3 regions of the Rhodococcus sp. FW305-130 genome follow, and region 2 is predicted to be linked to each of the others. Evidence: riboswitches for the same ligand, from Rfam matches in the RefSeq annotation. Region 2 holds a riboswitch; each other region holds the start of a gene.
What was found. Region 2 has a riboswitch for cobalamin ahead of metE (5-methyltetrahydropteroyltriglutamate--homocysteine S-methyltransferase). Riboswitches for the same ligand answer to the same signal wherever they lie in the genome.

Region 1 (7,430 bases), on a different contig from region 2:
CGCGCCGGAGCGCCGATTCTTCGACGCAGTCTTCGGCAACTCCCTCGACTACGACGAGATGGCGTCCACCTGGTACCCCAAGGTGCGCCAGATGCTGCGTCTGAGCCCGTTGCCCGAAGATATTTACCAAACCCCGAATTTCGGCCACTCGCGTCGTTGGGATCAGGACGCTCGTCGTGCCGGATTCGATCCGCAGCGGATCGACGGGATCTGGAACTGGGACGTGGTGCGCTCAGAACTCGACGGCCGAACCCGAGCCTCGGCCACTGTCGGTGACAGCAACATGGGTAACTCCAACGGCGCGAAGTTCGACCTCACGCAGAATTACATTCCCGCCGCCGAAGCCACCGGACGAGCCACCGTCTGTTACGGACATCAGGTGCTCGCGATCAGTCGCGAACGTGATGGACGCTACGTCGTCGACGTCGAATCGACGGATCCGACGGGTGGCGTTCTGGCCCGGAAGACTCTTACCTGTGACCGTCTGTTCCTCGGCGCCGGTTCGATCGGCACCTCCGAACTGCTGGTACGCGCCCAGGCGACGGGCGCGCTGCCGAACCTCAACGAACACGTCGGTAAGGGCTGGGGAACGAACGGCGACGCCGGGATGGTGCGCTCGTTCGGCTTCAGTGACGGCACTGCGCAAGCCGCACCGTCGGCATCACGCATCGTCGACGAGTCGGGAATGCCCCTCTCCCTGGAAAACTGGTACGTCCCCGGCCTACCCGTCAACATCGGCATGCTCGGAACCTTGGGTATGACCCTCGATTCGCAGCGCGCCGACTTCGCCTACGACGGGGGCAACGATCAGGTGGTGCTGAACTGGCCGAAGAACGGCAACGACGCCACCGTCGAGGCCCTGCGCGCCGTCCAGAACAAGATGGCCTTCGCCGGCACCACGCTGCCGTCCGCCTTGCCGTTCGCGAAAGACGTCAATTCCTCGTTCACCGCGCATCCCCTCGGCGGTGCGGTTCTCGGCAAGGCAACCGACGGCTACGGGCGAGTCAAGGGCTACGACGGCCTGTACGTGATGGACGGCGCTGCCATTCCGGGCAGCACCGGCACCGTCAATCCGTCACTGACCATCACTGCTCTGGCGGAGCGGAACATCGCTCAGATCATCAAGTCCGGACGCTGAAACACTTCAGCGCCCGGACCTGCTGATGATTCTCGAGGTTTACTCCCCCTCGAGTTCGCCTTCGGTTTCGAGGTACACCTGACGCAAGCCGTCGAGTGTCTTCTGCTCGGGGTGCTCCCACATGTTGCGCTCGGCGGCTTCGAGGAGCCGCTCGGCGATTCCGTGTAGTGCCCACGGATTGGATTGCGTCATGAACTTCTGGTTCTGCTCGTCCAGAACGTAGGTCTCGGCGAGCTTTTCGTACATCCAGTCCGCGACCACGTTGGTGGTGGCGTCGTATCCGAAGAGGTAGTCGACCGTGGCTGCCATCTCGAAGGCACCCTTGTACCCATGACGGCGCATCGCGTCGAGCCAGCGGGGATTGACCACGCGCGCCCGGAAGACACGTGCGGTCTCTTCCGAAAGTGTGCGTGTGCGAACCGATTCCGGCCTAGTGCTGTCGCCGATATATGCCTCGGGCGACTTTCCGGTCAGCGCGCGCACGGTGGCAACCATGCCGCCGTGGTACTGGAAGTAGTCGTCCGAATCGGCGATGTCGTGCTCACGTGTGTCGGTGTTCTTGGCTGCCACGTTGATTCGACGGTATGCACTGCGCATGTCGTCGGCTGCCGGGATTCCGTCGAGCCCACGGCCGTACGCGAAGCCGCCCCAGTTGGTGTACACCTCGGCGAGGTCGTCGTCACCGCGCCAGGTCTTGGAGTCGATGAGTTGCAGCAGTCCGGCGCCGTAGGTTCCGGGCTTCGAACCGAAGATACGGGTGGTCGCACGCCTGGCGTCGCCGTGCTCGGCAAGGTCGGCCTGTGCGTGGGCGCGCACGTAGTTCTGCTCGTCCGTCTCGTCCAGTGCCGCGACCAGCTGAACGGCGTCGTCGAGCAGTGCGAGCACGTGTGGGAACGCATCACGGAAGAATCCGGAGATGCGGACGGTGACGTCGATGCGCGGGCGGCCGAGTTCTTCGAGATCGATCACTTCGAGGTTGACGACGCGTCGGCTTGCTTCGTCCCAGACGGGGCGAACACCGAGGAGCGCGAACACTTCGGCGATGTCGTCGCCGGAGGTACGCATGGCGGCGGTTCCCCACACCGACAGACCCACCGAGCGCGGGTATTCGCCGTGATCGGCGAGATAGCGAGCGGCGAGCGACTCGGCCATCGCCTGACCGGTCTCCCACGCCAGGCGTGAAGGAACTGCCTTGGGGTCGACGGAGTAGAAGTTACGACCAGTGGGAAGAACGTTGATCAGGCCGCGCAGCGGCGAACCGCTCGGGCCCGCGGCGATGAATCCGCCGTCGAGCGCGTGCAGGACCTGCTTGATCTCATTGTCGGTCTGCCGCAGACGCGGAACCACTTCGGTGGCCGCGAACTGCAGGATCTTCACGACGGTCTCGTCGTCGCTGAGTTGTTCTGCCGCAGCGGGGTTCCAATCGGCGTCGTACATGCCGCGAACCAGTGCGTGCGCCTTTTCCTCGACGTCGTCGACACGGCTGCGCGACTCGTCGCCGTCTTCGCTGAGCCCGAGTGCTTCACGCAAACCGGGGACGCTCTGTTCGCCGCCCCACATCTGACGGGCTCGCAGCATGGCGAGGACCAGTTCGATTTCGGCGTCGCCCTGGGGGGCACGGCCGAGAATGTGCAGACCGTCGCGGATCTGGACGTCCTTGATCTCGCACAGCCAACCGTCGACGTGCAGGAGCATGTCGTCGAACACGTCTTCTTCAGGCCGCTCGGCGAGGCCGAGGTCGTGGTCCATCTTGGCGGCACGCATCAGTGTCCAGATCTGCTGGCGAATAGCCGGGAGCTTGGACGGATCGAGTGCGGAAATGTTGGAGTGCTCGTCGAGCAGTTGCTCGAGGCGGGAGATGTCGCCGTAGCTTTCGGCACGGGCCATCGGCGGGATCAGGTGATCGACGAGCGTCGCGTGAGCACGACGCTTGGCCTGTGTTCCCTCGCCCGGATCGTTGACCAGGAACGGGTAGATCAGCGGCAGGTCGCCGAGCGCTGCGTCGGTGCCGCAGTTGCTGGACATGCCGAGCGTCTTGCCCGGCAACCATTCGAGGTTGCCGTGCTTGCCGAGGTGCACAACGGCGTCGGCGCCGAATCCGCCGTTGTCCGGGGTGGCAGCGATCCAGCGGTAGGCCGCGAGGTAGTGGTGGCTCGGCGGCAGATCCGGGTCGTGGTAGATCGCGACAGGCTTTTCACCGAATCCCCGCGGCGGCTGAACCATGAGGACGATGTTGTTGAATCGCAGTGCCGCGATGACGATTTCGCCGTCCGGATCCTGCGAGCGATCGACGTACAGCTCGCCGGGCGCTGTGCCCCAGTGTTCCTCGACTCCGCTGCGCAACTCTTCGGGCAGGGTGGCGAACCAGTCGCGGTACTTCGCTGCCGAGATGCGGATCGGATTGCCCTCTAGCTGCTCGGCGGTAAGCCAGTCGGGATCCTGTCCGCCGGCCGCAATCAGGGCGTGGATCAGCGCATCGCCGTCCTTGGCCGCCAGGCCGGGAACTGCGTCAGGACCGTCGACCGGACCGAGGTCGTAACCGGCAGAACGCATTTCGGTGAGCAGATCGATTGCGCTCGCCGGAGTGTCGAGGCCGACGGCGTTGCCGATACGGGCGTGCTTGGTCGGGTACGCCGAGAGCATCAGAGCAACGCGACGCTGGGTGGTCGGAATGTGACGAAGCTTGCCGTGACGGACGGCGATACCGGCGACACGGGCAGCGCGCTCGACATCGGGGACGTACGTGGACAGCCCGTCGGAGTCGATTTCCTTGAAGGAGAAAGGGACGGTGATGATGCGACCGTCGAACTCCGGCACCGCGACCTGCGTCGCGACGTCGAGAGGCGACAGTCCGTCGTCGTTCTCGTCCCAGGTGGCGCGGCTACTGGTCAGGCACAGCCCCTGCAGGATCGGGACGTCGAGTGCAGCGAGTGCGGCGACGTCCCAGGCTTCGTCGTCCCCACCAGCGGACGCGGTGGCGGGCTTGGTGCCGCCGGCAGCAAGAACTGTCACGACCATGGCGTCGGCGCGGCGGAGCGTGCTCAGAAGTTCGGCTTCTGCGGTTCGCAGAGATGCGCAGTAGATCGGGAGCGCGGTGCCACCGGCCTCGGCGACCGCGTCGCACAACGCCTGGATATACCGGGTGTTTCCGGCCAAATGCTGGGCGCGGTAGTACAGAACTGCGATGACCGGACCGCTCGCCGAGTCGAGATCGGGCGAGAAATCAGCGATGCCCCAGGAAGGCAGGTGAGCCGGCGGCTCGAAACCGTGGCCGGTGAGCAGGACGGTGTCGGAGAGGAAGTGGTGCAGCTGTGCCAGATTCTGTGTGCCACCCTCAGCCAGGTAGTTGTGCGCCTCGGCAGCAACACCGGCGGAGACCGTCGAGCACTCCATGAGGTCGGCATCCGGCGCGTGCTCGCCGCCGAGAACGACTACGGGGAGTCCGGAGGCGAGGACCATCTCCAAGCCGTCTTCCCAGCTGCGACGGCTGCCAAGGATACGAACGATCACGAGGTCGACGCCGTCGAGCAAGGGCGGCAAGTCCTCCGAGACCAGCAAGCGTGAGGGGTTGGCCCAGCGATAGGAGACGCCGTCGCCGGCTTCCTGGCTGGCGCGGGCGCTCAGCAGATCGGTATCGGACGTGGAGAGCAGAAGAATCACGGGTGAAGCCTTCCTGGGGTTTCGCGCCCCGTGGCACAGATCTGTCATCGACGGCGGTTGAGGGTCTGACTCGTGTTTCCGAGCGGAAACACGTCCCGCTCGAGCAACACTCACAGTGGCGCGACCGCACCGGACTTTCACCGGTTTCCTCAACTGCCGTCACTGGTGGTGGTGATGCTACCGGTCCGCAGAAGGCACTCATGACAGGTCGTACCCTGGAGCCATGCCCACGGACCGTTCACAGCCAGACGCGTGCCCGGGTGCACTGCAAGTTCACCACGCCGCCGACGGCGCACTGGCACGCGTGCGCCTACCCGGCGGACTCCTCACCCCGGTCCAATTGCAGACGCTCGCCGACGCAGCGCGCGATCTCGGCAACGGGCAGATGGAACTCACCTCGAGGGGCAACGTCCAACTGCGCTCGGTCTCGGACCCCGAAGCCTTCGCAGCGCGAATCGCGTCGGCCGGTCTGCTGCCGTCCGCGACGCACGAGCGAGTGCGCAACATCCTCGCGTCCCCACTGTCCGGCCGTATCGGGGGCGTCGCCGACATTCGTGAACTGGTCCACCGTCTCGATTCGGCGATCCAAGCGGATCACGCATTGGCGGATCTGCCAGGGCGAACCCTGTTCACCCTCGACGACGGGCGCGGAGACATCACCGGGCTACGGGGCGATTTCGGACTCCATGCGCGCAGCGCCACCGAGCATTCACTGGTGCTCGCCGGTCACCACACCACTCATCTCGTCCAGGCGGACGACGCCGTCGAATTGCTCCTCGAGGCGGCTCGATCATTCCTCGACGTCCGCGACAAGCACTGGCGCCTGGCCGAGGTTCCGGACGGTATCGAACGCACCCTCGAGCAGCTGGGTCTGAGCGCCGAGTCCACCGGTGCGGCGGACCTCACGCCGGATGCACGGCCCACCATCGGCTGGCTCGAGCAGCGCGACGGGACCGTAGCCCTGGGCGGAGGCTTGCGATTCGGGCTGCTGGACGCTCGGCTGGCCGAGTTCCTGGCCGCCGTCGACAAGCCCGTTGTCGTGACGCCGTGGCGATCGGTGCACATCTTCGACCTCGACGAATGGGCTGCCGAGCAGGTAGTCCGGGTGTTGGCGCCGATGGGGTTGATCTTCGACGAGAACTCACCGTGGCTCGACGTCACCGCCTGCACCGGAAGCCCGGGATGCGAGAAGTCGCTCGCCGATGTGCGCACCGACGCAATCACCGCCGTCGAGCAGGCAGAACTGCCCGTCGTCGGGCGCCAGCACTGGGCCGGGTGCGACCGCAGCTGCGGACGTCCCCGCGGGGACGTAGCGGATGTGATTGCGACGGGTGACGGTTACCGGGTGAATCCGGCCGATCGGTGATGCCTCTATCGTGTGGCACATGATCGAGTACATCCGTGACGGCGCGGAAATCTATCGCCAGTCCTTTGCCACCATTCGGGCCGAAGCCGACCTGTGCCGTTTCCCGGCGGATGTCTCGCAAGCTGTAGTGCGCATGATTCATGCAAGTGGCCAGGTCGATCTCGTCGACGACGTCGCCTTCACACCCGGTGTCGTCTCGGCTGCGCGCGCAGCTCTGCGCGACGGCGCGCCGATCTTCTGCGACGCCCAGATGGTGGCTGCCGGCATCACGCGCAAGCGTCTGCCCGCCGGCAACGACGTCATCTGCACCCTCGGCGATCCGCGGGTTCCCGTGCTGGCGTCGACCATCGACAACACTCGTTCGGCGGCTGCTCTCGAACTGTGGGGAGCCAAGCTCGAGGGCGCTGTTGTCGCGATCGGAAACGCACCCACCGCACTGTTCCATCTCCTGAACCTCATCGAAGCCGGCGCACCCCGTCCGGCCGCCATCGTCGGAGGTCCGGTCGGCTTCATCGGCGCTGCCGAGTCGAAGGAAGCCCTCATCGAACACGCCAGCGGGATCGATCATCTCGTTCTCCGCGGCCGACGCGGCGGCAGCGCGATCACCGCGGCCGTCGTCAACGCGATTGCGAGCGAAGTCGAATGAGTGCAGGCAAGCTCTGGGGTGTCGGTATCGGCCCCGGCGATCCCGAATTGGTGACCGTCAAGGCCGCCCGCGTCATCGGCGAGGCCGATGTGGTTGCGTTCCACTCCGCGAGGCACGGCAAGAGCATCTCCCGCGGAGTTGCAGCGCCGTACATGCGCGAAGGACAGATCGAAGAACACCTCGTCTACCCCGTGACCACCGAGACCGTTGATCATCCCGGCGGATACCAGGGCGCGATGGACGAATTCTACGAAGCGGCTGCCGAACGGCTGGCAGTTCACCTCGCGGCCGGTCGAACCGTCGCGTTGCTCGCCGCCGGCGATCCGCTCTTCTACAGCTCCTACATGCACATGCACAAGAGGCTGGCCGATCGCTTCGACGCCGAGGTGATTCCCGGCGTCACCTCCGTCAGCGCGGCATCTGCGGCACTCGGAAAGCCGCTGGTCGAGGGTGAAGAGATCCTGACGATCCTGCCCGGAACGTTGCCGCAGGCCGAGCTGACCAGGCGACTCAAGGAAACCGACGCCGCAGCCATCCTCAAGCTCGGACGTACGTTCCCCCCGGTCCTGCAATCGCTCGAGGATTCCGGCCGCTTGGATGAAGCGCACTACGTCGAGCGC
Region 2 (7,430 bases):
CCGCGGCTTCCCAGAACTTTCGCAGTCGTGGACGCAGCGCACGAACCGCCGTCAATTCCTCCCGCGTGCCGTCCCGCCTGCCGGTCCAATGATCCGCGTCGAGAAACCGTGTCAGCTCCTCTTGATCCGGAAGCAGTTCAGCCCCGCCGCGGGCCGTGTTGACCAACGACGCGGCGAAGACGAGCGCCGATTCCGTGTCACCAGCAAAATGCACTTTGACTCCTGAGCTCTATCAACCTAATGTCAGCATCGTAATCGCTTTTACTCCTGACGGGTGACGACGTGAACTCTCGCAACGGCTTGATCTTCGCTCTGCTGTCCGCGGCAACGTTCGGCGTCTCGGGCCCGTTCGCGAAGTCTCTCATCGAATCGGGGTGGTCCCCCGGCGGCGCAGTGTTCGCGCGCGTTGCCGGCGGCGCACTGGTGATGATGGTGATCGCCGTAGCCACCCAAGGGCCTCGCCTACGACAGGTGAGCGCCCACACGCGAACGGTACTGCTGTACGGGGTGTTCGCGATCTCGGGCGTTCAACTGTGCTTCTTCAATGCCGTGCAACATCTTTCGGTCGGCGTCGCATTGCTTCTCGAGTACCTTGCACCCATCATCGTCATCGGATGGGTGTGGATAACCAAGGGCGCGCGTCCGAGCGTGCAGACGCTTCTCGGTGCGGCGGTTGCCATGATCGGCGCCGCCGTGGTGATCGACGTCTTCGGATCGGCAGAGATCAGTGCCGTCGGAGTCGCCTGGGGACTGGCCGCCGCGGCATGCCTTGCAGTCTATTTCGTCATTTCCGAACGTGCGGACGGTGATCTCCATCCTGTTGTGCTCGCGGCATCGGGGCTCACGGTCAGTGCAATGGTCATCGGCGCGCTCGGACTCGTCGGCGTCCTCCCCCTCCAGTTCTCGGCCTCGAACGCCGTCGTGGCAGACCATTCGGTGAACGTATGGCTGCCGGTGGTGGTCCTGGTCCTGGTCAGCACTGTCATTGCCTATCTCACCGGCATCGCCGCAATCACGCTGCTGGGGCCGACAATCGGATCTCTCGTAGCGCTGACCGAAGTGCTGTGCGCGGTCCTCGCCGCGTGGATCCTGGTCGGGGAATCCGTCACTGCACTCCAAGCTGTGGGTGGCGCAGCAATCATCGCGGGGTTGGTCCTCGCGCGCCTCGGCCAGGTTGCACCGAAACAGATACCGGCCGACCCGATGACAAATGTCATGGCAGAAGAATGACGGACGGACGAGGGATCACGACCTCGAAGCGAGCAGATTCTATGTATGACCTCAGCACAGGCACGGCATTCACCACAGGCACTGCACACACTCAGTGAAGGATCGGCACACGACGCCGTCCGGTTGACCGGACTTCGCAAGAGTTTCGGAACCGTCGACGCCGTCAAGGGTATCGACCTGAGCATCCGCCCCGGCGAGATCGTCGCGTTCCTCGGCCCGAACGGCGCAGGCAAGACGACAACCATCGACATGATCCTCGGCCTGTCCCGGCCGACGTCGGGCGACGTGAGCGTCTTCGGAATGTCACCCCGATCGGCGATCGCCCGCGGACTCGTTTCCGCAGTCATGCAGACCGGCGGACTACTGAAAGAGCTGACGGTTGCCGAGACGGTGCAGCTGACCGCCAGCCTGTACGCCCAATCCCGTCCGGTCGACGAAGTGCTGGGGAGAGCCGGAATCCTCGACATCTCCGATCGCCTGGTCAGCAAATGCTCAGGCGGACAACAACAGCGGTTGCGATTTGCGATGGCGTTGCTGTCGAACCCGCAATTGCTCATTCTCGACGAGCCCACCACCGGCATGGACGTCGAAGGGCGTCGGGACTTTTGGTCCGCCATCCGCGCCGACGCAGATCACGGTCGCACTGTGCTTTTTGCGACGCACTACCTCGAAGAGGCCGATGTCTACGCCGACCGCATCATCCTGGTCAGGCAAGGCACCGTGGTCGCAGACGGGACCACCGCCGAGGTCAAGGCGATGGCGTCCGGGCGCACCCTGCGCGCGACTGTTCCAGGCATCACCGACGAACTCCTGCGAGCCATACCGAACTCCGACGCCGTCGAGGTGCGCGGTGAGTCACTGCTCGTGCACTCGGGTGACACCGATGCCGTTGCACGGTTCCTGTTGACCAATACCCAGGCTCGCGATCTCGAAATCGTCTCGCGTGGCCTCGAAGACGCATTCATCGCACTCACGTCGAACAACTCCGAAGGACAGAAGTGATGACCACTGCAACCGAAGCGAACACCTACGGAGCCGAGCGAACCGTCGTACCTCTCGGCGGATTCAACACGACGCTACTGCGATTGGAATTTCGTCGCCTGACTCGCAATCGGCGCACGATGATCTTCACGCTCGTCATGCCGGTTGTCTTCTTCCTCGTCTTCGGGCTCGGTCAAGGCGACGACGACCACGGGATCGGGCACGGCAATGTCGCCGCGTACATCATGATCAGCATGGCTCTCTACGGCGCGATGCTGGCCACCACCAGCGGCGGAGCGATGGTCTCGATCGAACGAGCGTCCGGATGGAGCCGACAACTTCGGCTGACTCCCCTGACCCCGGTCGCCTACATCGCCGTCAAACTGATCATGGCGATGCTGCTCGGTCTCGTCTCGATCCTTGTCGTCTACGTCGTCGGAGCGTTCACCTCGGCGCAGATGGACGGATCACTCTGGTTCACAACGGCATTGATCGCCTGGTTGGGATCGTCGATCTTCGCGGCCTTCGGCCTGTTCATGGGGTATCTACTCCCCAGTGAGAACGTCATGCAGCTGCTCGGACCGGGACTGGCTCTGCTCGCCTTCGGCGGCGGACTCTTCGTACCGCTCACCGACGGTTCCGTTTGGGCGACCATCGCACAGTTCACCCCGATGTTCGGCATCAACGCCCTCGCCCACGCACCGTTGACGGGCAATAGCATTCACTGGACCTGGATCGTCAATATCCTGGTGTGGTTCGCCATCTTCGCCGGCGGAGCGATCTGGCGGTTCCAACGAGATACGGAGCGTGTGTAGTTGTCGCAAACGACTGACCGAGAAGATTCCGTCGCGCTCCCGCGGCGGAATCGTTTCGGCGTTCTCTTCGCGGCGGTCTGGATGGTATTTCTCGGCGGGCCGCTGATCGAGGGATGGAATCTGCGCGACGAACTGCGCGGCTGGACAGGGATTCTCGCGACGGTCGCCTTCGGTGCGCTCTATCTCTACACGTTCGCCACAACGCAGCAGCGGCGTCGAATGACAATGACTCGGCCGACGATTCGCGAAGCTGCACTGGCTTTGGCCGCCTTGACCGCGTTGGCCGCCGTGATGATCGTCAGCGTCGGGCCGACTGGTTTGGCAGCCGCACCGTATCTCGCGGTGACAGCGGTGACGCTGCTGCCGACCGTCGCGGGCGGCATTCTCGCCTTGGTGTTCGCGGCCTCCGTGGAGATAGTCAGCCTCTCGTCCGGGTGGGGGAACTACTCCGGACTCTCGCTCGGAGTCTGCGCGGCCGCATTCGCGACCTGGGGCATCATGTCCCTGATCAGCCGCAACTTCGCCATGCTCCATGAACGCGAAGAGCAGGAGCAGCGGGCAATCATGGAGGAGCGAACGAGGATGGCGCGCGATCTGCACGACATCCTCGGGCACTCGCTGACCGTCATCACGATCAAAGCCGAACTGGCCAATCGCCTACTCGATGTCGATATCGAACGTGCGCGCAACGAACTCGACGACCTCGAAAGACTTTCGCGTGACGCGTTGGCAGACGTGCGTTCAGCCGTCGAAGGATTTCGTGGGATTTCTCTTCCCGTCGAGATAGCCCGAGCACGAGAGGCATTGCGTGCGGCTGGTATCGAGGACGAGGTGCCGAGCAGTACCGACATGGTTCCCACGCGTCTTCGCGAACTCTTTGCATGGACGATCCGTGAGGGCGTCACCAACGTCGTTCGACACAGCGGTGCGACCCACTGCCGGATCACGGTCGACGAAAATAGTGCGTCGGTCGTCGACGACGGGCAAGGGGCCGGGTCGACGTCTTCCGGCAACGGTCTGATCGGATTACGCGAGCGCGCCGGAGCGTCGGGCGCACGAGTGATCATCACTCATCCCCAGCCGCAGGGGTTTGCACTTCAGGTAGTCGAACAGGAGACAGAGTGAACAGCCAGGGCGATCGAGCAACCATACGGCTGCTCTTGGCGGACGACCAGGCGCTCGTGCGAGGAGCGTTGGCCGCACTACTCGATCTGGAATCCGACCTCTCCGTGGTGGCCGAGGTCGGTCGCGGCGACGAGGTTGTGGCCGCTGTTCTCGAACACCGCCCAGATGTCGCGCTTCTGGACGTCGAGATGCCCGGCATGGACGGAATCGCCGCGACGGCGGCCCTTCGCGAGGCAGCACCCGACACCCGAGTCCTGATCGTCACCACGTTCGGACGTCCCGGATTTCTTCGCAAAGCCCTGCACGCCGGGGCCGGCGGGTTCGTCGTCAAGGACACACCCGCCAGGCAGTTGGCCGACGCAGTCAGGCGTGTCCACGCCGGACTGCGCGTCGTCGATCCCACCCTTGCGGCCGACAGCCTCGTCAGCGGCGAGTCGCCCCTGACGGAGCGTGAGACCCAAGTACTGCGCGCCGCTCACGACGGCGCACCCGTGGCAGCCATCGCAGGGGCGCTCTTCTTGTCCGCAGGGACAGTTCGAAATCATCTGTCATCCGCGATGGGCAAGACAGGTGCGTCGACGCGCGCGGAAGCCGTCAGAATCGCCGAGTCGAACGGCTGGCTCTGATCCGCGTGGCCGGAATCCGCTTCCCCGGCAAATAGTTCGCCGTTCGATTCTTGACGGCGATTTGTCCAGATCACTCAAAGTAGGGACCTTCTACCCTAGGGATTTTCCCTGCAAACAACCCCCTCCGCGAGAATCCAAAACAGCTAATCGTTCGATAACTGGCTATGATGCAGTTAATTGAATCGACGGAGCCTGTGCGTAACGGGGGAAGGGACGTCTCATGTCGAACCAGTTCAACGATCGCTTGAACTCGCTGTTCGAGACTGCCGACTTTCACGTCACCAACGCGATGGTCGTTCGCGGCATGACCGAGTTCGGCTGCCGCATCTCGACGCCGTACCTGTCCCAACTGCGCACCGGCGTCCGAACCAACCCGTCACCCGAAGTGGTTGCCGCCCTCGCCCACTTCTTCAACGTCCATCCGGACTACTTCTACGCCCCGTCCGATCAAACTCCGCCCGCGATCTCGGGCGGCGAGGCGGACCTCTCTCTCCTCGAACAGCTGCACAACGTGCGCCTGCGAAACCTCACCTCTCGCGTCGTCGATCTATCGCCGTCTTCGCAGGATCTGCTTGTCGAAATGGCGGAGAATCTACGTTCCTCCGAGAATCTTCCGCGCGTACCACCGGACTCGAATTCCTACATGTCACGCGCGTAGCGCCCTTCGCCGACTCTCCTTGACTGCTCAGGGAGGGTTGGCCTTATGCTGGTCGATGCAGCTGGTTCGCCCGGCGCGGTCATGAGGAGCCCCGAAGACCGTTCCCGGCGTCGAAGCCCCGTCAGCGCAAGCTGTCGGAGTGAGAGGGAACCCGGTGAAAATCCGGGACTGTCCCGCAGCGGTAAGCAGGAACGACCGCCGTTTATGTGCACTGGGCATCCGCCTGGGAAGCGACGGCCAGTAGGTTCGATCCAACTCGATCGAGTGCCCGCGAGTCCGAAGACCTGCCGACTGTGTCGGGCACGCCGTGCCCGACGGTCCACCGCCTCGTGGAATGGGCGTGTAGATCTCCATCGGACCTCGTGTGCGGTGCGGGCAGTACTGTCCGCCGAAACTCGAGGTCTCGTGAGGTGTACCCGTCTGCCGGCAGTGGCCATCAATGCATTGGCAATCTGGAGAAACTCCGTGACAACAACATTCACTTCGACCGTGCTGGGCTCACCGCGCATCGGTCCTCATCGAGAACTCAAGCGGGCAACCGAAAGCTACTGGGCAGGGCGCATCGACGCCGACGCCCTGCAGGCTGTCGCCCGTGACCTCCGTCGGCAGGGCTTGGCCGACCTCCGTGACCTGGGCCTCGACTCCATCCCGGTCAATACCTTCTCCTTCTACGACCAGATGCTCGACACCGCAGTTCTTCTCGGCGCGCTGCCCGACCGCGTCGCGTCGGTCGCCGATCCGTTGGACCGCTACTTTGCCGCTGCCCGTGGGACGGACACCATCGCGCCACTCGAAATGACGAAGTGGTTCGACACCAACTACCACTACCTGGTGCCGGAGATTTCACCGTCCACCACGTTCGCACTCGACCCGTCCAAGGTCTTGTCCGAACTGGCAGAAGCACTTTCCGACGGCATTGCAGCCCGCCCGGTCGTCATCGGACCGGCCACCTTCCTGCTGCTCTCGAAGGCTGTCGGCACAGACGAGCCGCTGCTCTCGCGGCTCGACGAACTACTCCCCCTCTACGCGGATCTACTCGGTCGGCTCGCGAAGGCCGGTGCGAGCTGGGTTCAGCTCGACGAACCCGCCCTCGTGGGCGATCGCACCGATGAGGAAATCGAAGCGGCACGCGCTGCGTACGAACAGCTTTCAGCGCTGTCCAAGCGGCCGTCGATCCTGTTGGCGTCGTACTTCGGTTCGCTGCGTGACGCGTTGCCCGCGCTTGCGTCCACCGGCGTCGAAGGATTTGCCGTCGACCTGGTGGCCGGTCAGGATTCGATCGGCTCCGTACCTGAACTCGCCCGCAAACTAATCGTCGCCGGAGTGGTCGACGGACGAAACATCTGGCGGTCCGATCTGGACTCGGCACTGAGCACTTTGGGTGCCTTGCTCGGCAGCGTGGACACGCTTGCCGTCTCCACGTCGTGCTCCCTGCTGCACGTTCCGTACACACTCGACGCTGAGTCCGATGTCGACAAGGCCCTGCGCTCCTGGCTCTCGTTCGGCACCGAGAAGGTCAAGGAAGTAGTAACTCTCGCAACCGCTCTCACACAGGGCCGAGAGTCGGTGGAGGACGAGTTCGCTCTGGCACGAGCGGCCGCGTCGACCCGCAAGGACGATCGCAGACTCAATGATGCGAGTGTTCGAGGCCGTCTGGACGCGGTGCTGAACTCGGCAACCGGTCGCGCGCCCGCCGCCGAACGTCGCGCTGCCCAGGACGAGCTGCTTTCTCTGCCGCCGCTGCCCACGACGACCATCGGTTCGTACCCGCAAACCTCGAAGATCCGCATCGCTCGCGCAGCACTGCGCAAAGGTGAGATCGACGAAGCCGAGTACGTCAACCGTATGCGCGCCGAGATCGCCGAAGTTGTTGCGCTCCAGGAAAAGCTGGACCTGGACGTGCTTGTTCACGGTGAGCCGGAACGCAACGACATGGTCCAGTACTTCGCGGAGCAGTTGGACGGATTCTTCGCCACCGCCAACGGTTGGGTCCAG
Region 3 (7,430 bases), on a different contig from region 2:
AAAGTCCTGCCGAGACAGTAGGTTCCTGGACGCTCGCCGAGATGGTTTTGGCGATGTCCTTACGCGAGAGCGTCGTCGAGTCGGCTTGATCGATCAGAACTGCGCCACCTGTCGGAGTCAAAGCGTTGTAGCAGCAGCGCAGCGCCGTCGTCTTGCCACTGCCGTTGGGTCCGACCAAGCCCAGTATTTCACCGGACGTCACCGCGAAAGTGATGCCGCGCAAGACTTCGCGGTTGCCAAGCCGCGCCCGGGTCTCGACGAGTTCGAGCAGAGGCGCAGCTTCGGCGTCCTTCGGGAGTGTCTCTGTTCTGGCCTGTGTCACTGTTCTGGTCTGCGTCACTGTTCGAGCCTCCGATACTGCCGGTAGAGCATCCAGACGAAGATCGGTGCACCCACGAGGGCGGTGATCACTCCGACCGGAACTTCGGTGGATTGTGCCACCGAGCGCGCAGCGGTATCCGCGGCAACCATCGCGACGGCGCCCAGAAGGGCTGCAGCAGGGAGCAGTCGAATTGCTCTGGTGCCGACGATGAAACCGGCCAGATGTGGGATCAGGAGGCCGATGAATCCGATTCCACCGGCAACGCTGACTGCCGCGCCCGCCAGTACGGAGACCGCAAGCAAGGACAACACTCGGAACCGTCGGACGTTCATACCGAGTGCTGCAGCCCCGTCGTCACCGGTCTGCAAGACGTCCATCCACCGCGAACTGAACAGAAGGGCCGTGCCGACGACGACCAGTGCGATCGTCGGGAAGATCAGCGTCGACCATCGCGCATCACCGAATCCGCCGGCAATCCAGTGCATCACCGACGTCACGTGCCGATCATCGGCCAACACCAGGATGCAAAAGGTGATGAGCGCCGAGAATATCTGGGCGAGCGCTACACCCACCAAAATGATCGCGGTCGGCTGCGGATACCGGCCGCCGATCAGCAGTGCGAGAAACAACGGGATCATCGCCCCGACGAATGCTGCGACCGGAATCGTGAAAACCCCGAGGAGGCCGGCGCCGAAACCCAGCACCGACACGAGCACCACCATGAATCCCGCACCCGACGAAACTCCGAGCAGATACGGGTCGGCAAGAGGATTCCGTGTGACAGCCTGAGCAACAGCACCCGACATCGCCAAGGAAGCACCCACGACCGCAGCCGTGAGTGCACGTGGCAGGCGGGAGTCGATCACGATCGACTCCCGCGCCGCGGTCCACCACGTTTCGAAAGTCCCTGGCGCCAAACGGGCTCCGACTATCGCCCAGACGTCACCGACGGGAATGCGAACCGATCCCAAGGAGACGGCCAACCCCAGGACGATCGCCAAGGCGACCGCCAAGCCGACAAGTAGGGCGCCGTACCCGTAACGCGTGCGGGTCACTTCGCCGCGTCAGCGCCCGGATGGAAGGCCGTCGCGATGGTCTGTGCCGAACGCACCAACCGTGAACTCTCGAACAGGTCCGCGAGAGGAACCACGACGAACCGGTTCTGCTGCACAGCAGGGGTGGTCGCCATCAACGGCTGGGCACGGAGGAAGTCGATCTTCTGCTCGGCCGTCTTGTCGCCGTAGTCGATGACCACGATCGCCTGGGGTGCACGCTCGGCAACAGCTTCCCACGATGCGTCGATGTAGGGCTTTGTCCCTTCGGCGAAGATGTTCGAGACACCGGAGTATTCCGCGACCAATTGACCGACGCCGACTCCGCCGATAGTCGTCGGAACCTGGTCACCACTGTCGTAGAAGAAGGTCGGTACCGGCGCCGCGTCCCCGACCGAAGCGCGGACGGAATCGAGACCATCGCTGATCTCCTCTGCGACCTCGCGGGCGGAATCTTCAACGCCCAGGACTCGACCGAGTTGCGTGTAGTCGTTCTCGAGCAATCCGATGTCGGGGAAACCGGTGCCACAGTATTCCGAGAAGAGGAAGGTGTTGATTCCGCGCTCGCCGAAAGCGTCTCGGGAACGGCCCTGCTTCTCGTTGAAGGCACTGGTCATTCCTCCGACCACGAAGTCCGGATCGACGTCGAGAACCTGCTCCATGCTGGGGAACGTATCGGAGAGGCTGGGAATCTTGTTGAATGCATCGGCGGTCTCCGCAGTTGGCGGATTGTCGCTGTACGCCCGACCGACGATCCGGTCACCCGCACCGATTTCGATGAGCACCTCGGTGACATGCCCGTTCAAAGACACGATGCGCTGCGGCGGCGAGTCGAAGGTCATCTCTCGATCGCAGTTGGTCACGGACACAGGCTGTGCGAAGGATTCCGCAGCAGACGCGGACTCTGATTCCTGGCCTTTGGAACAACCTGCCGAAACCAAGGCGACCGCGATGAGAACAGCGGCGGCGCGGGACGGGGAGAACTGAAGTGACACGGGGACCTCGTAAGGGCTCTGAGCCACGAATGAGAATCCGACAGACAACTCCGCCCGCACACTGATACTCGGCCAGAGCTCCTGCTGGACTTCCTTTTCGTAGACCACGACGAATGGATGTCGCACACCGCGCGGTGGGTAATCGGGCTTGCCGACGCTCGGTGACTACCGAGAATCGACCTACCGTTGCGGGTCAGCGCCGGATTCGGACCGGCTTCCCCCACACACGTGGCTTGCAAGTGCTTCGAGCAGTATGCATGACGTTTCCGATTCAAGACCAAACGCCCACTACAGTCGATCTGGCCAGACGCCCCCACACACCGGAGTTGATACATGACACGCTGGGCCCAAACCGTCGTCGCCCGGAAATGGTGGGTACTGAGCCTCGCGGTTCTGATAGTTCTCATCAGTGGGGTGTGGGGACTCGGAGTGTTCGGCAAGCTCAGCCAGGGCGGCTTCATCGATCCGGGCAGCGACTCCGCGAAGGTTGCGGACATCATCGAAGACAATCTCGGGCCGCAGACCCCGGACATCATCGCGATCTACTCACCCACCGACGGTAAGACCCTCGACGACATCGGGCCGGCAGTAACGGCCGCCGTCGACCAGTTCAAAACGGAAGTGCCGACCGCGTCGGTGAAGTCGTATTGGGGAACAGACGCCGCGGCCAAGGCCAGCCTGCTCTCGAACGACGGATCCATGGCGGCCGTTGCGATCACGTTGGCACCGGACTCGGGCGTCACACCGGCCACTTTCGCCGATCTCTTGCCGAAGCTCGAAGTTGAAGGTGCCGAGGCACAATTCGCGGGCAATACCGTCGTCGGCGTTGCCTTCAACACCAAGCTGGAGAAAGACCTGGTGGTCGCCGAAGCCATCGCCATTCCGATCACTCTGGTGCTGCTGGTCTTCATCTTCGGCGGCATCGTCGCTGCGGCGGTTCCGGTATTCGTGGGTGTACTCAGCGTCTTGAGCGCCTTGGCGGTTCTGCGAATCCTCACGCTGATCACCGATGTGTCCTCGTTCTCGATCAACGTCGCTTCTCTTCTCGGGTTGGGACTTGCAATCGACTACGGACTGTTCGTGGTCGGTCGGTTCCGTGAAGAACTGAATTCGGGCTCGGACCCGGGAGCGGCTGCGCAGCGGACAGTTCTGACCGCGGGTCGCACCGTCATGTTCTCGGGTCTGCTGCTGATCTGCGCGTTCAGCGGCATGCTCGTTTTCCCGCAGGCCGTCATCCGGTCTTTGGGTTTCGGTGCGATCGCAGCAGTACTGAGCGCGGCAGTTCTGTCGCTGACCGCTGTGCCTGCGCTGCTTGCCATTCTGGGGCATCGCATCAACGCCCTGACGTGGCGCAAGGATGCGGCGCAACGCGGCGAGGAACGCTCGCGCAAGTTCTGGGGCCGCGTCGTCACGTGGGTGATGAAGCGTCCGGTCGCGGTCTCGGTGACGATCGTGGCCGTGCTGCTCGTGATGGCCTCGCCGCTGCTCGGTGCCCGTTTGGGAGAACTCTCGTACACCGCACTCCCGGACAACGACCCCGCTCGCGTCGCAATGGACACGTTGGTCAACGACTTCCCGCAGACCGGCAACGGCGCGACGATGATCCTTCAGGCCGAGGACGGGAACACTCTCACCCCGACCGAAGGTGCAGCGATCGCCGAGTCCGCCGGTCAGGTCGAGGGCATCGGTCAGGCGACCGTCGTCGCGAGCACCAATCAACTCATCGCGGTTCAGGCTCTCTACAGCGAGGGCTCTACACCCCAATCACAGAGCACCGCAGTGACAGATCTGCGTGCGATCTCCGCTCCCGACGGAACAGTGCTGCTTGTCGGTGGCGGTCAAGCCATGGTCGACGACGGCAACAACGCCGTCCTGCACTGGTTGCCGGTGATGATCATCATCATGGTCGGATCGACCTTGATCCTGTTGTTCCTCGCGTTCGGTTCGGTGGTCCTGCCCATCAAGGCGGTACTGATGGCCGCGCTGAGCCTCGCGACCACCTTCGGAGTCCTCACCTTCGTCTTCCAGGACGGTCACGGCGTCGAACTCCTCGGGGTCAGTCAAACTCCGCTGGAGGCGACGTTCGTCGTGCTCATCCTGGCGGTGGTGTTCGGATTGTCCACGGACTACGAGGTTTTCCTGATGTCCCGGATGGTCGAGGCCAAGAACGCGGGAGCGACGACGGAGGAAGCAGTCAAGTTCGGAACCGAACGCACCGGCCGAATCGTGACGGCCGCCGCCCTACTCCTGATCGTGGTGACGGGGGCATTCGCGATGTCCGGGTTGTCGGTGATGAAGTTCCTGGGCGTCGGCATGATCGTCGCGTTGATAGTCGACGCGACCATCATCCGCATGTTGCTCGTGCCCTCGCTGGTGAAGTTGATGGGCGAAGCGAACTGGTGGGCTCCGGCCTGGATGAAAAAAGTTCACGCGAAGGTCGGCATCGGCCACTGATTTCGGGCCACTGATCACGCACTAGTGGATTTCCCTGATCGGGCAGTCGTCCTCGAGGATGACTGCCCGATCAGGGAAATCGCTCCGCAGGTCGATGTTCTCCGAAGCTGATTTCGTCAGACTTGGAGCATGACAATTTTCGAATGGATCCTTGCAATCCCCGCTCTTGCACTTGCCGTCGCGTTCCTGTTTTCCGGAATCATCACTGCGGGCATCGACTTCGACACCGAGGATGGCGTCATGACGCACTGATGTCCGGTTCCCCCTAGCCGTCGATCTTACTTTGGAGTAAGTTACCGACCATGGCCACATACATTGTCACTGGCGGTACCGGGTTCCTCGGACGAGCTGTACTACCGCTCCTGCTCGAGCATGATGAAACTGCTCAGATCCACGTGCTGGTCAGAGCGGGTTCTGTCGCAAAACTCGAAGCACAGGTGTCGGCAATTCCCGGCGGCGATCGAGTGCATCCGCTCGTTGGCGATCTGACCGAGCCCGAGCTGGGCATCGACTCTCCCCCGCCGGCCGACCATGTCCTTCACCTCGGCGCGATCTACGACATCACGGCCGGAGACGAGCAGGCTTCGACGAATGTCGAGGGCACACGCTCCGTGGTCGAACTTGCTGCGAAACTGGGAGCCACCCTTCATCACGTGTCATCGGTCGCAGTCGCAGGCGACTATCCGGGCACGTTCAGCGAGACCGATTTCGATTGCGGCCAAGGCTTTCCGACGCCGTACCACCGAACCAAGTTCGAGGCCGAGAAGCTCGTTCGAGAACGAGAAGGCCTCACCTGGCGTGTTTATCGGCCGTCTGCCGTGGTCGGCAACTCCGTCACCGGAGAGATGGACAAGATCGACGGACCGTATTACTTGTTCCCAGGTCTGGCGCTACTCGCGAAACTACCTGCAGCACTCCCTGTCCCGATCCCCAACCTCGGTGCAACCAACGTGGTGCCGGTCGACTATGTGGCCGCTGCCCTCGTCGAGTTGATGCATGTGCCCGGCCGTGACGGCGAAGCATTCCATCTCGTCAATCCGAAACCTCAACCGGTACGCGAAATCTATGCCGGCCTCGCCAAGGCCGCCGGAGCGCCGCGGCCCGCGCTCAGCCTGCCGGGCGTGATCGCCAAACCCTTTGTCTCGCCATTGCCGATGGATTCGGCAGAATCGGCACGAAAAGTCTTCCTCGATCGCATCGGCATGCCTGCAGCGTTGCTCGACAACATGACGATGGCGCCGACCTTCACCTCCGAGAGAACCGTTGCCGCCCTCGCCGGATCAGGCCTGACGGTCCCCGAGTTCGGGTCGTATTCGACTGTGCTGTGGAAGTACTGGCGCGCAAACCTCGATCCCAATCGCGCACGTCGCAACCATCCCGAAGGACCACTTGTCGGTCGGATAGTCCTGATCACCGGTGGCTCGTCCGGAATCGGCAAGGCCTCTGCCATCGCCGCCGCCCAGAAAGGCGCCACAGTTCTCCTGATCGCACGCCGCACCGACGAACTCGATGCCGCGGTGCAGGAGATTCGATCAACCGGAGGCAAAGCGTTCGGTTATCCCTGCGACATCACCGACGACGAGTCGGTCCAGCATACGATCAAAAGCATTCTGACAGAACATGATCACGTGGACATGTTGGTGAACAACGCCGGCCGATCCATTCGGCGCGGCATTTACCATTCCACGGATCGTTTCCACGACTACGAACGAACGATGGCCGTGAACTACTTCGGCGCTGTGCGATTGGTGCTCGCATTGTTGCCCACCATGCGTTCTCGCCGCTTCGGTCACATCGTGAACATCAGCAGCGCGGGAGTCCAGGCGGCAACCCCTAGATTCTCGGCCTACGTGGCGAGCAAGGCCGCCCTCGACGGCTTCTCCGACGTAGCTGCCTCCGAAACCCTGGCGGACGGAATCACTTTCACGACCATCCACATGCCGCTGGTCGAAACGCCGATGATCGCTCCGACCGGCGAATACAACAACGGCCCGATCACCAGCCCGGAAAAGGCTGCGGCAATGGTGATCCGCGCGCTGATCGAACGCCCCAAGCGCATCGACGTGCCACTGGGCACTCTGGGTGATCTGGGAACCTTGTTCGCACCGCACACCAAGGACCGGATTCTCAACCAGATGTACCAGGCCTTCCCTGACTCCCCGGCGGCAAAGGGGCAGGTAGACAAAGAAACTCCGTCAGACGTTTCGGCAACACCGTCGCGTCAGCGCCATTCACGCTCGCGCATCCGCAAACTCGGCCGACGCGCCGCCCGACTCGTGCCCGGAACGCACTGGTGACCGGTGGTGTGACTTCGCCTCGTAGCGTGTTGGCCACCGCAAGGGATCTGCAGTGCTAGTCATCAGAATCTATCCTGACCATGGCCATCCCAGTTCACTATGGCCGTCGAAGGAATTGATTGTCGTCCCGCCGCAACGGTTCCCGCAGGCATACGTTCTCCCGAGCCAAATGGGGATCGACGACGAACTCGGAGAGAAGATACTGGCGTGGACTGATCGCTTCCAAAAGTTCTTTGTGACCGAGATCGACGGCTTCGCGATGCGACCGAGGTGGCGTCCAGGGATCAACGTTTTCGACTGGTACGACGAG

Region 1: another riboswitch for cobalamin. It lies ahead of cobN (cobaltochelatase subunit CobN); the one in region 2 lies ahead of metE (5-methyltetrahydropteroyltriglutamate--homocysteine S-methyltransferase).
Region 3: another riboswitch for cobalamin. It lies ahead of AC3WQS_RS06665 (ABC transporter substrate-binding protein); the one in region 2 lies ahead of metE (5-methyltetrahydropteroyltriglutamate--homocysteine S-methyltransferase).

The regions. Positions count from the first base shown of each region.
Region 1 is NZ_JBYTAP010000006.1:376,671-384,100, forward strand. It holds gene AC3WQS_RS20775 (GMC oxidoreductase) at 1-1,138, shown strand, start outside; gene cobN (cobaltochelatase subunit CobN) at 1,178-4,798, opposite strand; cobalamin riboswitch at 4,838-4,970, opposite strand; gene cobG (precorrin-3B synthase) at 5,022-6,164, shown strand; gene AC3WQS_RS20790 (precorrin-8X methylmutase) at 6,184-6,810, shown strand; gene cobJ (precorrin-3B C(17)-methyltransferase) at 6,807-7,430, shown strand, end outside.
Region 2 is NZ_JBYTAP010000001.1:681,934-689,363, reverse strand. It holds gene AC3WQS_RS03345 (CGNR zinc finger domain-containing protein) at 1-214, opposite strand, end outside; gene AC3WQS_RS03340 (EamA family transporter) at 283-1,230, shown strand; gene AC3WQS_RS03335 (ABC transporter ATP-binding protein) at 1,276-2,232, shown strand; gene AC3WQS_RS03330 (ABC transporter permease) at 2,232-3,026, shown strand; gene AC3WQS_RS03325 (sensor histidine kinase) at 3,027-4,151, shown strand; gene AC3WQS_RS03320 (response regulator transcription factor) at 4,148-4,777, shown strand; gene AC3WQS_RS03315 (helix-turn-helix domain-containing protein) at 4,998-5,435, shown strand; cobalamin riboswitch at 5,533-5,741, shown strand; gene metE (5-methyltetrahydropteroyltriglutamate--homocysteine S-methyltransferase) at 5,901-7,430, shown strand, end outside.
Region 3 is NZ_JBYTAP010000002.1:115,181-122,610, reverse strand. It holds gene AC3WQS_RS06675 (ABC transporter ATP-binding protein) at 1-340, opposite strand, end outside; gene AC3WQS_RS06670 (FecCD family ABC transporter permease) at 337-1,377, opposite strand; gene AC3WQS_RS06665 (ABC transporter substrate-binding protein) at 1,374-2,369, opposite strand; cobalamin riboswitch at 2,486-2,633, opposite strand; gene AC3WQS_RS06660 (MMPL family transporter) at 2,703-4,823, shown strand; gene AC3WQS_RS06655 (hypothetical protein) at 4,953-5,075, shown strand; gene AC3WQS_RS06650 (SDR family oxidoreductase) at 5,126-7,120, shown strand; gene AC3WQS_RS06645 (hypothetical protein) at 7,173-7,430, shown strand, end outside.